One region of the Arthrobacter sp. C152 genome, then DNA from elsewhere that is predicted to be linked to it. Evidence: riboswitches for the same ligand, from Rfam matches in the RefSeq annotation. Region 1 holds a riboswitch; each other region holds the start of a gene.
The links. A riboswitch is a leader RNA that binds a small molecule or an ion and turns the genes downstream of it on or off. The one in region 1 is predicted to bind S-adenosylmethionine.

Region 1 (5,134 bases):
ACGTCCCTTGGCATCGCCGCATTTTCCGGAGCCGAGGCAACCTTTTGTTCCACGTCAGGCGTACGCGATCGACACGCTTCCCGAACGCCAGGTGATCCGTCCGCCCTGGAAGTCTTGTGCATACCCCCCGCCACCGGCGGCGTATTCCCCCGTGGTCGGATAGCCGAGGCGGCCACCCTCCGAGCCCTGGCCGACCCAGGCGGACCTGATGCCACCGGTGACGATGCGCGCACCCGAAGCGGGGGACCACACCACTTCGCCGCCCTGGAAGTACTGCTTCGCACCGCCTCCCACGAGACCGCCTATTTCGTCGGTAGTGGGGTAGCCGAGGCCGCTGGCCGGGCCGCCTGCGTTGTCCCAGGTGGCGCCGATGCCGCCCTTGGTGATGTGTGAGCCGGTGGCGGCGTTCCAGGAGATCTTGCCGTATTGGAAGCCCTGCATGACGCCGCCGGGTATCGGGGCATATTCATCGGTGGTGGGGTAGCCGAGGCCGCTGAGGGGGCCGCCTGCGTTGTCCCAGGTGGCGCCGATGCCGCCCTTGGTGATGCGGGATCCGGTGGCGGCGTTCCACGAGATCTTGCCGAACTGGAAGTTTTGCATCACGCCGCCGGGCATGGGTGAGTATTCGTCCGAGGTGGGGTAGCCCAGGTCGCCGTCCTGCGCGCCGCTGCCCTTCCAGGTGGTGTTGATGCCGTTGACGACGGCGAACGCACCCGTGCCGGGCAGGTAGGTGATGATTCCGTGCTCGAACTCCTGGTAGGAGCCCCCAAACCGCTGGTTCGTTACCTCGTTGGCGATGGGAAGCCCAACGATGCCGGACACTTCGGCGTACTTATCCCCGATGGGACCCTGCACCGGGTAGGTGCCCTTGTTTGCCGCCGGCGGCACCACGTGCAGCAGACGGTTCGGTGTTCCGGAACTGGCATTGGAGATCGTTCCTGTGACGGACGAGGAATTCAGTGCCGCAGCAACCTGTGACGGGGTCAGCGACGGGTTCTGGGACAGCAGCAGCGCCGCCGCGCCTGCCACGTGCGGGGTGGCCATGGACGTCCCGCTCAGTGACGCAGTAGCCGTTGACGAGGTGTACCAGGTGGAGGTGATGCCCACGCCCGGTGCGTACAGATCCACGCAACTGCCGAAGTTGGAGAAGCTTGCCTGCCGGTCCGAGGAATCGCTCGCAGCGACAGTGACGGCCGCGGGGACGCGGGACGGGGAGGTGGTGCACGCATCGACGGCGCTGTTGCCGGCGGCGATAATCGCGGGGATGCCGTCACCGATCACCGACTGCACCGCAGCGTCGAGCGTATTGCTGGCCGGGCCGCCGATGCTGAGGTTCACCACAGCCGGTGTTCCGTCGCGGTGGTTGGCCGCCACCCAGTCCAGGCCCGCAATCACGTCCGAGTAGAGGCCGGTACCGTCGCAGGCCAGTGCCCGTACGGGAATGAGGGTGGCGGACTTTGCCATGCCGTAGACAGAGCCGCCGATGGTTCCGGCAACATGGGTCCCGTGGCCGTTGCAGTCGCTGGTCCCCAGCCCGTCATTCTTGGCGGTCCACCCCGCTGCCACCCGGCCGCCGAAGTCGGTGTGCGATGCCAGGATGCCGGTGTCCACCACGTAGACGCTGACGCCCTGCCCGGAGGCGGGAGGCGTGTAGGTTCCGGACAGTGGAAGGGACAGCTGGTCGGTCCGGTCCAGGCCCCAGGGCGCGTTCCGCTCCGTGTCGGAAACCGCGACGACGTAGTCAGGTTCCACGGCCACGGCACGTCCGGAGCGGGTCAGGGCGGCGGCCTGTGCCGGGGTCGCCTCGATGGCTGCGCCCTGCAGGGCCGCTTCGAAGGTGCGGGCGACGCCGATTCCCTGGGCGCGAAGGTTCCTCGCCTCGGCTGCAACATCCGCTCCGGGCGCAAACCGGACGAGGTAACGCCCGGATTCGCTTGCGCCGGGGGTGGCGGGTGCGGCCGATGCCGGGGGAGCGGCCACGAACCCGGCCGCCAGGACGGCAAGGCCAACAGTGAAAGATGGCAGGACGGCGCGAAGAGCCTGGCGCAACGACTGGGGCAACGGAATTCCGATCCTTCTGTGTTTTGGAGAACTGTTTTGTGGAGCTTTCCCGGATCGAATGTAGCGGAGAGGGCAGGGCCGAAAGCCGAACCTCGGGCAATCCTGCGGGTTCCCTGTGGAACTTTGGCCAACTGCGCGCCGGGACTACGCAAACCCTGAACGCCCGGCCACAAAAGTCATAACCGGTCACAATGCTGTTCCCGGCCACCACGCTGTTCCTACACTGGGCCCAGGTCATGAGCGCCAGCACCAAGCCCCGGCTCGCTGGCCGGCAACCCTCCATCCGCGGTGGGGTGCCCCGGGTGAGGACCTGGCTGTCCGGCAACGGCCGGACGGCAAGCGCGGCCCGAGGTGCTCCCAGCATGCCGGGCCCATGTTTAAGGAGCCTTGAATGTCCAACGGATGGTCCTTCGAAACCCGCCAGATCCACGCCGGCCAGGAAGCCGACAGCGCCACGGGCGCCCGCGCGCTTCCGATCTACCAGACAACGTCCTTCGTCTTCCCCACGGCAGAAAGCGCCGCCAACCGGTTCGCCCTGGCGGAACTGGCACCCATCTACACGCGGATCGGCAACCCCACCCAGGACGCCGTGGAGCAGCGCATCGCCAGCCTCGAAGGCGGCCTCGCAGCCCTCCTGCTGAGTTCCGGGCAGGCGGCCGAAACCTTCGCCGTCCTGAACATCGCGGAGGCCGGCGACCACATCGTGGCCAGCCCCAGTCTCTACGGCGGCACCTACAACCTGTTTGCCCACACCCTGAAGAAGTTCGGCATCTCCGTGACCTTCGTGGCGGACCCGGACAACCTGGACCAGTGGCGCGAGGCCGTGCAGCCGAACACCAAGCTCTTCTTCGGTGAGGTGGTCTCCAACCCCCGCCAGGATGTCCTGGACATCGAGGGTGTTTCCGGGGTGGCGCACCAGGCGGGGGTCCCCCTGATCGTGGACAACACCCTGTCCACCCCCTACCTGATCCGTCCTTTGGAGTGGGGAGCGGACATCGTGATCCACTCAGCCACGAAATACCTCGGCGGCCACGGTTCTGCGATCGCAGGCGTCATCGTCGACTCCGGCAGGTTCGACTTCGGCAAGGACCCGGAGAGGTTCCCCGGCTTCAACACCCCGGACCCCACCTACAACGGGCTGGTCTACGCCCGCGACCTCGGTGCCGGCGGCGCCCTCGGGGCGAACCTTTCCTACATTCTCAAGGCCCGGGTCCAGCTGCTGCGCGACCTGGGTTCGGCGGTGTCGCCCTTCAACGCCTTCCTGATTTCCCAGGGCCTGGAGACGCTGAGCCTGCGAGTGGAGCGCCACGTTGCCAACGCCACCGAGGTGGCGCGCTGGCTGGAAGGAAGGGACGACGTCGAATCCGTCGCCTACGCGGGGCTTCCCTCCAGCCCCTGGTACGAGCGTGGCCGCGCGTACGGTCCCAAGGGGACCGGCGCCGTCGTTGCCTTCAACCTCGCCGGCGGCGCCGACGCCGGGAAACGCTTCGTGGACGCCCTGGAACTGCACTCCCATGTGGCCAACATCGGTGACGTACGCTCGCTGGTGATTCACCCGGCGTCGACCACCCACAGCCAGCTCTCCCCGGAGCAGCAGGCCGTTGCCGGCGTGACTCCCGGGCTGGTCCGCCTCTCCGTGGGCCTGGAGCACATCGACGACATCATTGCCGACCTGGAGGCTGGCTTCCGGGCGGCCAAGGGTGCGGCCGGCGCCTAGCGAACAACCGGCAGGCAAGCCGGGAAGGTCACAACCAGTCACACTCTTGGCCCGGAGCGGGGGGTATTTCGTACACTCGAACCAGGTCATGAGTGCCAGTGACAGCCCCGGCTTGCTGGCCGGCAACCCTCCTTCCGCGGTGGGGTGCCCCGGGTGAAGACCTGGCCTGCCGGTCAGACGACGGCGGGCAAGCGCGTAGAAGAGGTCTTGCCATGACGGTTACCGTCGCCCGTACCACCATCCCCGAACACGGAATTGTCCGCTACGCCTCCATCGGGGGCCTGGAGCTGGAGGCCGGCGGCTACCTGCCGGACGTCACTCTGGCCTACGAAACCTGGGGCACGCTGAACGCTGACGGCAGCAACGCGGTCCTGATCGAGCACGCCCTGACCGGCAGCACCCACGTGACCCGGGGCGACACCGACGAAGAAGGCTGGTGGGAGCAGCTCGCCGGGCCGGGCGCCCCCGTGGACACCGACAAGTTCTTCGTGGTCTCCATCAACATCGTGGGCGGTTGCTACGGCTCAACCGGTCCCTCCTCAACTGCACCCGACGGGCGTCCCTGGGGCTCACGCTTCCCGCTGGTGACCCTGCGGGACAGCACCGTTGCCGAAACCAGGCTGGCGGACCACCTGGGGATCGGCAGCTGGTATGCCGTCCTCGGTGGCTCCATGGGCGGCGCCCGCGCCCTGGAATGGGCGGTCAGCTACCCCGAACGGGTGCAGCGGTGCGCAGTCATTTCCGTTGGCGCGGCCAGCACGGCCGAGCAGATCGCATTCGCCCAGGCGCAGACCCTCGCCATCCGGCAGGACCCCAACTTCAACGGCGGCGACTACTACGGCGGCCCGGCCCCGGAGGACGGCCTCGCCCTGGCCAGGCGGATCGCCCACATCACCTACCGGTCGGCGGCGGAACTCGAAGGCCGGTTCGGCCGGGAAGCCCAGGCGCCCGAGTCGCCGTTGCAGGGCGAAGTGCTGGCCGCGCGGGGCCGCTACCAGGTGGAAAGCTACCTGGACCACCAGGGCAACAAGCTTGTCCGGCGCTTCGACGCCAACAGCTACATCGCACTCACCGAGGCGCTGATGAGCCACGACGTCTGCCGGGGACGCGGGCCCTTGGCCGAGACGCTCGCCGGCTCCACCGCGCGGTTCTTCATCGCGGCCGTCGATTCGGACCGGCTCTACTTCCCGTCCCAGTCACGGGAACTGGCCCAGGCGCTGCCGGGCGAGGTGGACGTCCATGTCATCCAGGCCCCGATCGGCCATGACGGGTTCCTGACCGAGATCGGGCAACTCGGGCACCAGCTGCGGAGCACTTTCCTGGTCTGACCTGGCCGCGGGATCCCCGCCCCATGTG
Region 2 (5,134 bases), on a different contig from region 1:
CCAGACCGCCTTGCCGCGGTTGAGCGCCGCGAGGATCAGGGGGCTTGCCAGCAGGAGCACCACATACAGGCCCATGACGTTGAACTGCCATGGCCCGAACTGCAGGAGCAGGATGGCCGGCAGCACCTGGGGCGGCACCGGGAACTGGAACAGCGATTCCATCCCCTGGTAAAGGTTGTAGGTGCGGCCGGCACCGGTGTGCCCCGCGCCGCCTGTCCCCTGGTCCACGAATGTGGTGAGAGCCGCGGCGTTGAAGACCGGCAGCAGCGAGAGCAGGAAGACGCCGACCAGCACAGCCAGCGCCGTCAGGTACAGCTTGCCGGCCCGGCGCGACGTCAGGTCCACCACCGTGCCGAAATCCTCCCGGGCCTTGGGCCCGTACACCATGCCCACCACCAGCCCGGAGAAAAGGACGAAAAGCTCGGCGCCGGAAACGAAGCCCACCGCCTCCTGCGTCAGCAACTGGAACAGTGAAGCCATGCCGAGGTGGTTGACCACCACGAACACGATCGCCATGCCCCGCAGCAGGTCCACCCGGGAGTCCCTCGCGGACGGGTCCCGGTAGCTCCACGCCGTCGCCGCGCCGATCCGGCGCGGAATCTGCCAGAGTGCTGCCAGGAGGATGGCCATGGCAGCGGCAACCGTCCAGACGGCGGCCCCGCCGAGGGTGTTGGCGCGGACATAGGCTTCCGCCGGAGCCACCGCGTTGACCGGCCCGGTCACCATGGGGGACGCCTTCAGCCTCGCCAGCGCGGCTTTGGCGATGTCCGGGCTCCCGGTGAGCAGCCAGTTGATGCTGGCCACACCCGTGTCCCGGGTGCTGGTCCGTTCGTCCCACACCACAGCCGCGGTTTTGGGAAAAGCAGATGACGTGGCGGTTCCCACGGCCTGGTCCCACCAGCCCACCTTGATGTCGGCCTCCGGCGCGCCGCCGGTGGAAGGGCTGTAGAAGGCCGCGGTCTGCAGCAGGAACGGCTTGTTCCGGCCGGCCGCGTACGTGCCGTAGAAGTTTTCGCCGCCGGACCCGGTCAGCATCTCCTGGAGCTCGCCGGCACGGGGAGCGGTGTTGACGGCGGCCCCGCCGGCGGTGTCGTCGTGGAATGCGGTCAGTCCCACCCAGTCCACGGCGTCGTCGCCTGGATAGTACGGAGCGTAGGCGGCGTCGGAGCCGTTCCAGGTGCCGTCGCCGTTGGTGTCCAGCAGCGCAAAGCCGTCGCTCCCCGGTTGCGGTGCGCTGCGGCTGCGGTCAAAGGGGTAGCCCGTGCCCAGGTAAGGCGCCCACACCATGGTGACCTTGCCGCCGTCGGACGCCCTGAACGCTCCGGCGACGGCCTGGAACGCCTGCCGGTACGCGGCCGGTTGCTGGCCCCAGGCAACCCAGCTGGTATTCATGTCCGGGGCGAACCGGACCAGCAAGTGGCCGTTGAAGCCCGCCGCCTGGTCCCGTACTTCGGCGGCGAAGGCGTCAGCTTCCGCAGCGCCGATCGTGTCCAGCGGAACGCTTGGCTTTACGGTCAACATGGCGTTGGCTCCCTTGCCGGCCGTCTGCCGCAGGAAGCCATCGATGTCGTTCCGCCCGGAGTCGCGGAACGGGATGGCGATGTCGTGCCCGAAGACGGCCGGCACCGCACCCAGCCGGTCCGCGAAGCCCGCGGCGGTGTCTTCGCCCCATTCCAGCGTGGCCCCAAGCCAGGGCTTGCCCTCCTCCGGCGCGGCCGGTCCAACGCCCTCCGCGGCGCGGGCCGTCCCCGCAGGTGCCAGCACAGCCAGGACGGCCATCAGCAGCACGGCAAGGAGTGCTCCTGCCGGACGAAGCCGGGCCACGGTGGTCCCGCGGTGGCGATAGGACGTGAATGCTCGCATGCTGGCAAGACCCCCCGGTACTCATGCTGTGGACGCGGGGCGTTGGTCCCCGGTACGAACTTTATCGGTCCGGGGCCCGGCGGCGGGCAGGGGCGCGGCCGGCGCTCAATTACGGAACATGACGACGGCGGCAATGCGGCTCCGCGCGTCAGATGTTACGTTTCTGGGGAGTAATGAGTACCGGCGCTAAGCCCTGACTGGCCGGTCGGCAACCCTCCCTTTCGCGGCGGGGTGCCTCAGGTGAATACTCGGCATATCGACCGATTCGAGCTGCAAGCGTGAGAGAAGGAGATCCGTCGTGTCTGACGCACCTGCCCCTGAGGACAAGCTGTCCTACCGCCTGATTACTGGCCCGGACGACCGATCGTTCTGTGAGCGGATCTCCGCGGCCCTGGATGAAGGCTACGTGCTGCACGGCAGCCCGGCCGCCACCTTCAACGGCAGCAGCGTCATTGTCGCCCAGGCAGTGGTCCTGCCGGCCGCCATCGCCTCCGCCGACGCCGCGGTTGCCACCGCAGTGGACCAGCTCGACGGCGACTTTGAGGGCGAGTTCGACGGCGAGGGCCACGCATGAGCTACGCAGGAGACCTCACACCGCAGGAAGCCTGGGCCAAGCTCGAGCAGGGCGCCATCCTGGTGGACGTCCGCACCGAAGGTGAATGGGCGCACATCGGCATCCCGGATACCAAGGCGACGGACAATGATCCGCTCTTCATCCAGTGGACCTTCCCCGGCGGCATCCCCAACCCCGACTTCGTCAAGGACCTCAAGGAGCAGGCACCCGAGGACCCCACCGCGGAACTGGTGTTCCTGTGCCGGTCCGGCCAGCGCTCCATCGCCGCCGCCGTTGCAGCGACCCAGGCCGGCTTCACGTCCTACAACGTGCTGGAGGGCTTCGAGGGGGAGCCTGACCGCTACGGCGAACGGACCGTCAACGGCTGGAAGAACCGCGGCCTGCCCACCAACCTCGGAAAGAACTAAGTGACCTTCAACCCAGACGCCTCCGGCTGGAGCGCAGACACCCAGGCCGTCCGCGGCGGACTCGACCGCACCAACTTCCAGGAAACGTCCGAGGCCATCTTCCTCAACTCCGGGTTCGTGTACGAGTCCGCGGCAGCCGCCGAACGCGCGTTCACCGGCGAGGATGAGCGGTTCGTCTACTCCCGTTACGGCAACCCGTCCGTCGCCACCTTCCAGGAACGGCTCCGCCTGCTCGAAGGCACCGAAGCATGCTTTGCGACGGCGTCGGGCATGTCCGCCGTCTTCACCGCCCTGGGTGCCCTGCTGGCTGCCGGCGACCGCGTCGTCGCCGCCCGGTCCCTGTTCGGTTCCTGCTTCGTGATCCTGAACGAAATCCTCCCCCGCTGGGGCGTGGAAACCGTCTTTGTGGACGGCCCGGACCTGGACCAGTGGCGCGAGGCCCTGTCCAAACCCACCGCCGCCGTCTTCTTCGAATCCCCGTCCAATCCTATGCAGGAAATCGTGGACATCGCGGCCGTCAGCGAGCTGGCGCACGCCGCCGGAGCCAAGGTTGTGGCCGACAACGTCTTCGCCACCCCCCTGCTGCAGCGCTGCGGCGACCTCGGCGCCGACGTCATTGTCTACTCCGGCACCAAGCACATCGACGGCCAGGGCCGGGTGATGGGCGGCGCCATCCTGGGCACCAAGGCGTTCATCGACGGCCCCGTGAAGCAGCTGATGCGCCACACCGGCCCCGCGTTGTCCGCGTTCAACGCCTGGGTGCTGACCAAGGGCCTGGAAACCATGAGCCTGCGCGTCAGCCACTCCTCCGCCACCGCGCTGCGGCTGGCCGAGTGGCTGGAGGAGCAGCCCGCGGTGAGCTGGGTGAAGTACCCGCTCCTGAAGTCCCACCCGCAGTACTCGCTGGCGGCGAAGCAGATGAGTGCCGGCGGCACGGTCCTCACCCTGGAACTGGCCCCTTCCGCGGGCCGTTCGGCGAAGGACGCCGCGTTCGCGCTGCTGGACGGGCTGCGGATCATCGACATCTCCAACAACCTTGGCGATTCCAAGTCTCTGATCACGCATCCGGCCACCACCACGCACCGGGCGATGGGTCCCGAGGGCCGCGCTGCCATCGGCCTGGGCGACGGCGTGGTCCGCCTCTCGGTGGGCCTCGAGGACGCGGACGACCTCATCCGCGACCTGGAGCAGGCGCTCAAGCAGGTCTAGTTTCCGCACACTTTCTTCGTTTTCGACGCGGAACGTCATTGTCGCCGCCAAAATAAGGGCTGCGACAAGGAATCTGCGCGGCGAAAATGTTTATGAAGGAGGCGGGCCATGTCCCAGTCAAAACCATATGCCAGGGCGGGAGCGGTCAGCATCGCGGCGGGCGCGTGCTGGCTGCTGGGAATCGCCATGGTCGGCAACGTCCACTCCACCAGGAGCGCAGAGCAGCGGCTGGCCATGCTCGAACGCCACCGCGGCCTGTGGACCCTGGGGCAGTTCCTCGCGGCGGCGGGAACGGCTGCCGCGCCCATGGGTTTCCTGCGGCTTGCCCGGCAACTGCGGCAGGAAAACCACGGCGCAGACCATGAAGCGGAGCGTGTACGGGCCCGGAATCTCGCGGCCGCCGCTGCCGCCGCCCTGCTGGCGGGCAGCCCCTTGTTCGTCTGGGCGCTGGCCAACCGTGCCGCGGACATCGAGAAGTTCGCCTACCGAAGGGGCGCAGCGTGGCCCTTCCTGACGTACTCAGGCCTCCAAACCTGCGGCGTCGGCCTGCTGGGCGCGGCGCTGCAGTCCTCACCCCTCAAAGGCAGGACCTCCCTGGGTGCGGCCGCCAGTGCGCCGCTCTTCGCCGGCATCCTCGTGCGCTACAAGGACATCCCCCCGTTCGTGTTCTACCTGGTGGAGATCGCCGTCGGCGTCAGGCTCCTGCGCTTCACCACAGCCGCCCGGGAAGCCTAGGACTGCCGCACCCTCAGCAGTTCCGGCGCGCCTTCCACCTCTGCGAGGTCCAGCGCGCCGCGCATGGTCACGTTGACGGCCTGCCGGACCACGGCGCCGAAGCCCATGTCCTCCGGCGGCGGCCCGGCCAGGGCCTTGTCGCGGGCCCGGCGCTGTTCGGCCGCCCCGGTTCCCCGGGCGATGATGTCCTCGATGCCCTGCCGGGCCAGGGCAAGCTCGCCCTGTTCGTCCAGGACGGGCGCAAGGTAGTCCACCAGGGACCGGACAACGTCAGTGGCGGGCGCCGGCTGGAAGTTGCCGAAATCCAGGAGTTCACCGCTGAGCCCTGCGCTGCTGGCCTGCCATG
Region 3 (5,134 bases), on a different contig from region 1:
GCATGATGCGGGACAGTCGGTGGACCCAGGGTACCGAGGTGTCCAGCTGGTTCCAGACCAGGCCGAGTGTCCCCTGCGGGCGCAGGACCCGGGCGAGTTCGGTGCTCGCGGCCAGCGGGTCGCACCAGTGCCAGGCCTGGGCAACGGTGACGACGTCGAAGGCCGCCGCGGGCAGGCCGGTCGCCTCGGCAGTCCCCACCACGGCCGTGGCGGCGGGGCAGTGGGCCTTCAGTTGGGCGAGCATGTCCGCGGAAGGGTCGAGGGCCGTTACCTCCAGCCCCATGGCCAGCAGCAAGGCGGTGAACTTTCCGGTGCCCGCGCCTGCGTCCAGGGCCTGGCGGGCGGTGGCGGGCACCAGCCATTCGGCTGATTCGGCAGGGTATCCCGGCCGGACCCGCTGGTAGTGCCTGCCGCCGTCCTGGAAGCTCTGCCCGAGCTCCTGCCGCCGCCCGTGATCGAGTTTGGGACCACCCCGGACCACGCGTGGCCTCCTTCACCTGCTGCCAGTGGATACATTTCGAATCTACCGCATGGCGGGCAAGGGCGTGGGGCCACCCCCAACCGGGCTTAGTCCTCGGTGCAGGGTGCGGCGCCGGCCGTGCCGGGAGTGTTGGGTGCCCAGTGCGGGTAGGTGCGGAAGTCGTTGGCCGGAACCCAGCGGCCCGCATCCACCACGTAGTCCCAGCCCAGCCCCGTGCTGCGCAGGGTGCGGATGCCGGCGAGGAGGCGCTCGGCGTCCTCCAGCCGTGACCCGACGCCGAAGCTGGCGCGCAGGGAGCCGGACGGCAGCCCCAGCCGCTTCAGCAGTGGGTGCGCGCAGAAGCGCCCGTCGCGCAGGCCCACGCCGTGTTCGGCCGAGAGGTAGGCGGCGACGAGGCCGGCGTCGTAGCCCTCCACGGAGAAGTTGACCACGCCGATGGTGTCCGTGTCCGGGTTGGTGTCCTTGAAGATCTGGTGGACCGTGACGCCCTCGATGTCCTGCAGGCCCTCCACCAGGAAGGACCGGATGGCGGATTCGTGGGCGTGCCAGCGGTCCTGGTCCAGTCCGGCGATGACCCGGGTGGCGCGGGCAAGGGTGGCGGCACCGAGCACGTTCGGTGAGCCCCCCTCGTGGCGGGCCGGGCCGGTGGCCCAGCTGACGCCGTCGAGCCTTGCTTCCTTGACCGCACCGCCGCCGGCGAGGTGCGGGGTGCCGGCGTCGAGCCAGTCGGGGCGTCCCACCAGGACACCGGCGCCGAAGGGCGCGTACAGCTTGTGGCCGGAGAAGGCGAGGTAGTCGATGTCGTCGGCGCTGATGTCGACCCGGCGGTGCGGGGCGAGCTGGGCCGCGTCCACCACGATCCGTGCGCCGTGCTCGTGGGCCAGCGCGGCCAGGGCCCTGATGGGCAGGATTTCGCCGGTGACGTTGGAGGCGCCGGTGACCGCCAGGAGGCTGACGCCGCCCTGTTCAAGCTCGGCGCGTACGGCCTCGACGGTGCCCGCGATGGTGTCGGCGGCGACGATACTGCGGTGCGGCACGCCCTGCCACGGCAGCAGGTTCGCGTGGTGCTCGATGTCCAGGTAGAGAACCTCACCTGCGGGACGGCCGTCGGTGACGGGCAGGCAGCCTGCCAGCAGGTTGAGGGAATCGGTGGTGTTGCGGGTGAAGATGACGGAGTCGCCGGGGCGGCCGCCCACAAAGTCGCGGACGATGCTGCGTGCGTTCTCGTACACCGACGTGCTGATCTGGGAGGCGTAGCCGGCCCCGCGGTGGACGCTCGCGTAGTAGGGCAGGACTTCGTTCAGGTACGCGGAGACCAGGGACAGGGCCGGGGCGGATGCGCCGTAGTCGAGGTTGGCGTACCTGACATGCCCGCCGGTAATCAGGGGAGCCTGGATTTCGGCGCCGGTGACCGCGGCGAGCGGGTGGCCGGCAGCGGCCTGGCGGGCATCGAAGGCGGCCGCAGTGTCGGCGGTGGCAGTGCTGGGGGAGACGGTGGCAGTTGTCACAGAGACCTCACTTGAATCAGGACCCTGACATCACAGGAATCCGCGCTTGCCGCATCCGCTCCGGACCGGCCTGGTCGTCACCCGGGGCACCCCACCGCGAATGGAGGGTTGCCGGCCAGCAAACCGGGGTTTTGCGCTGGCACTCGTGACCTGGATAAAAGCGTAGAACATCGGGCGGCCCGGACTGAAGCCGGGGCAATTGTTAAGGCTTTTGTTACGCAAGCCGAAGAAAACGATGCCGGCCGCCCCAAAAGGAGGCGCCCGGCGTCGTAATCTTCGGCCGCGCTGCGTGCGCGGGCTTTGTCAGAGGAGGTCGTCCAGGCCCGGGTTCAGCCGCCGCAGGACTTCGGAATGCAGGATGGAGTTCGTGGCCAGGGCGTTGCCGCCGAACGGGCCGTCCTCCCCTTCCAGGGAGGTGAAACGGCCGCCCGCCTCCACGACGATGGGCACCAGCGCCGCCATGTCGTAAAGGTTCAGCTCCGGTTCGCAGGCAATGTCCACGGAGCCTTCGGCCACCATGCAGTAGGACCAGAAGTCGCCGTAGGCGCGGGTGCGCCACACGTCCTCGGTCAGGCCGAGGAAGTCATCGAGGTTTCCCCGTTCCTTCCAGCCGCTGAGGCTGGAATAGGACAGCGAAGCGTCAGCGAGGCGGGACACGTCGGAGACACGCAGCCGGGTGGCGGCCGCCAGGGAGCGGCCCATGTAGGCCCCCATTCCCTTCGCAGCCCACCAGCGCTTGCCGAGTGCCGGCGCGCTGACCACGCCTACCACCGGTTCGCCCTCGTCCACCAGCGCAATGAGGGTGGCCCACACCGGGACGCCGCGGACAAAGTTCTTGGTTCCATCGATGGGGTCGATGATCCACCGCCGCGAGCCGTGGCCGGTGCTGCCGAACTCCTCGCCGAGGACGGCGTCGCGCGGGCGTGAACGGGACAGCTGGCCGCGGATGGCTTCCTCTGCGGCCTTGTCCGCGTCGGTGACCGGCGTCAGGTCCGGCTTGGTCTCGACGTGGAGGTCCAGGGCCTTGAAGCGGCTCATGGTCTGGTCGTCCACGGAGTCGGCCAGGACGTGGGCCAGGCGCAGGTCGTCGTTGTAGGTGGAGGCGGGTTGGATCATGGTTCCAAACTACCGTCTGTCCCGGCATCTGCCGGGACCTTCGGCTGCGTCAGTTGACGCTGCCGAGTTCCTTGGTTTCCTGTGCTTCCATTCTCGGGTCCGTGCCGAGCAGCCGGCGCAGGGACGCCAGCCGTGCGGGGCCGGTGGGGCCGGCGTGGCCGCCGCCCACCCATTCATCCAATCCGCAGTCCACGGCCGTGGCGGTGTGCTTGCAGCCGCGCTCGCAGTTTTCAATGCCGGGGGAGAGGTCCGGAAAGGACCGCAGGATCCGGTCCGGGTCCACGTGCGCCAGGCCGAAGGAGCGGATGCCTGGGGTGTCGATGATCCAGCTGCCGGCCGGGGCGTCGGCCAGCCGGAGGGCCAGGGCGGACGACGACGTGTGCCGCCCGCGTCCGGTGACGGCGTTGACACCGCCGGTGGCCCGTTCGGCTCCGGTCAGTGCGTTCACCATGGTGGACTTGCCGACGCCGGAGTGCCCCAGCATGACGGTGACCCTGCCGTCGAGGTGGGCCCGCAGCTCCGCCACCGCGGTGCGGTCCAGCCGGGCCGAGAGGCCGTCGTCGGAGCGGGCGTCGATGCCGGAGGCCTGCGCGTCCGCGGTGCGGCTGATGATTACCGGGAGGTCCAGGTGCGTGTAGTTGGAAAGCAGCTCCGCGGGGTCGCGGACGTCCGCCTTGGTCACGAGCAGGATTGGCTCGATCCCGGCGTCGTAGGCTGCCACCAGGGCCCGGTCGATGAATCCGGTGCGGGGCTCCGGGTTGGCGGCCGCCACCACGATGACCAGTTGGTCCGCGTTGGCTACCACGGCCCGCTCCACGGGGTCGGTGTCATCGGCGCTCCGGCGCAGGAGGGTGCGCCGGTCCTGGATCTTCACCAGCCGGGCCAGGGTGTCGGGGGCGCCTGAAACGTCCCCCACGAGCGAGACGAAGTCGCCGGCCACCACGGGGGAGCGCCGAAGCTCACGTGCCCGCGCGGCGATGACCACGCGTTCGTTGTCCGAATCCTCGCCCACCACGGCCGTGTACCTGCCCCGGTCCACGGTGATGATGCGGCCGGTGACGGCGTCGTCATGGCTGGGCCGGTCTTTGGTGCGTGGCCGGGAGCCCTTTTTATTGGGCCGGATCCGGACGTCGGATTCGTCCCAGGAATCAGTGCGCCGGGCCACCGCTGGGCTCCTCCGGTCCGGCGGTGTCCTGGGCAAGCATCGCCGCCCAGAGCTGCGGGAAGTCCGGCATGGTCTTCGACGTGGTGGCGATGTCCTCCACCTGGACGCCCTCCACGGCCAGGCCCAGGATCGCCCCGGCGGTGGCCATGCGGTGGTCCGCGTAGCTGCGGACGACGCCGGCGTGCAGCCGGGCGGGCCGGATCACCAGGCCGTCGCTGGTTTCCTCGGCGTCGCCGCCGAGCCTGTTGATTTCAGCCACCAGTGCTGCGAGCCGGTCCGTTTCGTGGCCCCGCAGGTGCGCAATGCCGCTCAGCCGGGAGGGTCCGGCCGCCAAGGCGCACAGCGCCGCCACGGTGGGGGCAAGTTCGCTGGTATCGGCGAAGTCGCCGCCCTTGATTTCCGGGCCGCCGGTGACGGTCAGGACTCCGTCCGCGAGGGTGACGGTGGCTCCCATCGTGGCCAGGATGCTGCGCCACAAATCTCCCACCTGCTGGGTTTCCTGCGGCCAGTTCGGGATCCGGACCGTGCCACGGGACGCCAGGGCTGCGGCGAGGAAGGGGCCCGCATTGGACAGGTCCTGTTCGATCCGCTGGTCGAAGGCGCGGATGGGCCCGGGCGCCACCACCCAGTGGTTGGGGACGGAATCGTCAACGGAGACGCCGGCGCCCCGGAGGACGGCGACTGTCATGGTGATGTGGTCCAGGCTCGGCACGGGCTTGCCAACATGCTCAAGGTGCAGGCCCTCTTCGAAGCGGGCACCCACCAGGAGGAGCGCCGAGACGAACTGGGAGGAAGCGCTGGCATCGATCACCAAGTGGCCGCCGCGCACCGTGCCGGTGCCCTCCACGACGAACGGCAGCGACG

Region 2: linked by a shared signal. The riboswitch ahead of ACYSM9_RS05480 (DUF1737 domain-containing protein) and the one ahead of ACYSM9_RS00970 (bifunctional o-acetylhomoserine/o-acetylserine sulfhydrylase) in region 1 are both predicted to bind S-adenosylmethionine.
Region 3: linked by a shared signal. The riboswitch ahead of ACYSM9_RS07175 (aminotransferase class V-fold PLP-dependent enzyme) and the one ahead of ACYSM9_RS00970 (bifunctional o-acetylhomoserine/o-acetylserine sulfhydrylase) in region 1 are both predicted to bind S-adenosylmethionine.

Annotation. Positions count from the first base shown of each region.
Region 1 covers NZ_JBTZSU010000001.1:237,760-242,893, forward strand. Annotated here, with positions in the region: gene ACYSM9_RS00965 (S8 family serine peptidase) at 55-2,061, opposite strand; SAM riboswitch class IV at 2,294-2,409, shown strand; gene ACYSM9_RS00970 (bifunctional o-acetylhomoserine/o-acetylserine sulfhydrylase) at 2,453-3,778, shown strand; SAM riboswitch class IV at 3,863-3,978, shown strand; gene metX (homoserine O-acetyltransferase MetX) at 3,991-5,106, shown strand.
Region 2 covers NZ_JBTZSU010000005.1:147,457-152,590, forward strand. Annotated here, with positions in the region: gene opgC (OpgC domain-containing protein) at 1-1,863, opposite strand, end outside; SAM riboswitch class IV at 2,033-2,148, shown strand; gene ACYSM9_RS05480 (DUF1737 domain-containing protein) at 2,162-2,437, shown strand; gene ACYSM9_RS05485 (rhodanese-like domain-containing protein) at 2,434-2,844, shown strand; gene ACYSM9_RS05490 (O-succinylhomoserine sulfhydrylase) at 2,845-4,053, shown strand; gene ACYSM9_RS05495 (hypothetical protein) at 4,162-4,788, shown strand; gene ACYSM9_RS05500 (glutamate--cysteine ligase 2) at 4,785-5,134, opposite strand, start outside.
Region 3 covers NZ_JBTZSU010000007.1:78,331-83,464, reverse strand. Annotated here, with positions in the region: gene ACYSM9_RS07180 (class I SAM-dependent methyltransferase) at 1-481, opposite strand, end outside; gene ACYSM9_RS07175 (aminotransferase class V-fold PLP-dependent enzyme) at 568-1,989, opposite strand; SAM riboswitch class IV at 2,027-2,140, opposite strand; gene hisN (histidinol-phosphatase) at 2,293-3,105, opposite strand; gene rsgA (ribosome small subunit-dependent GTPase A) at 3,155-4,270, opposite strand; gene aroA (3-phosphoshikimate 1-carboxyvinyltransferase) at 4,254-5,134, opposite strand, start outside.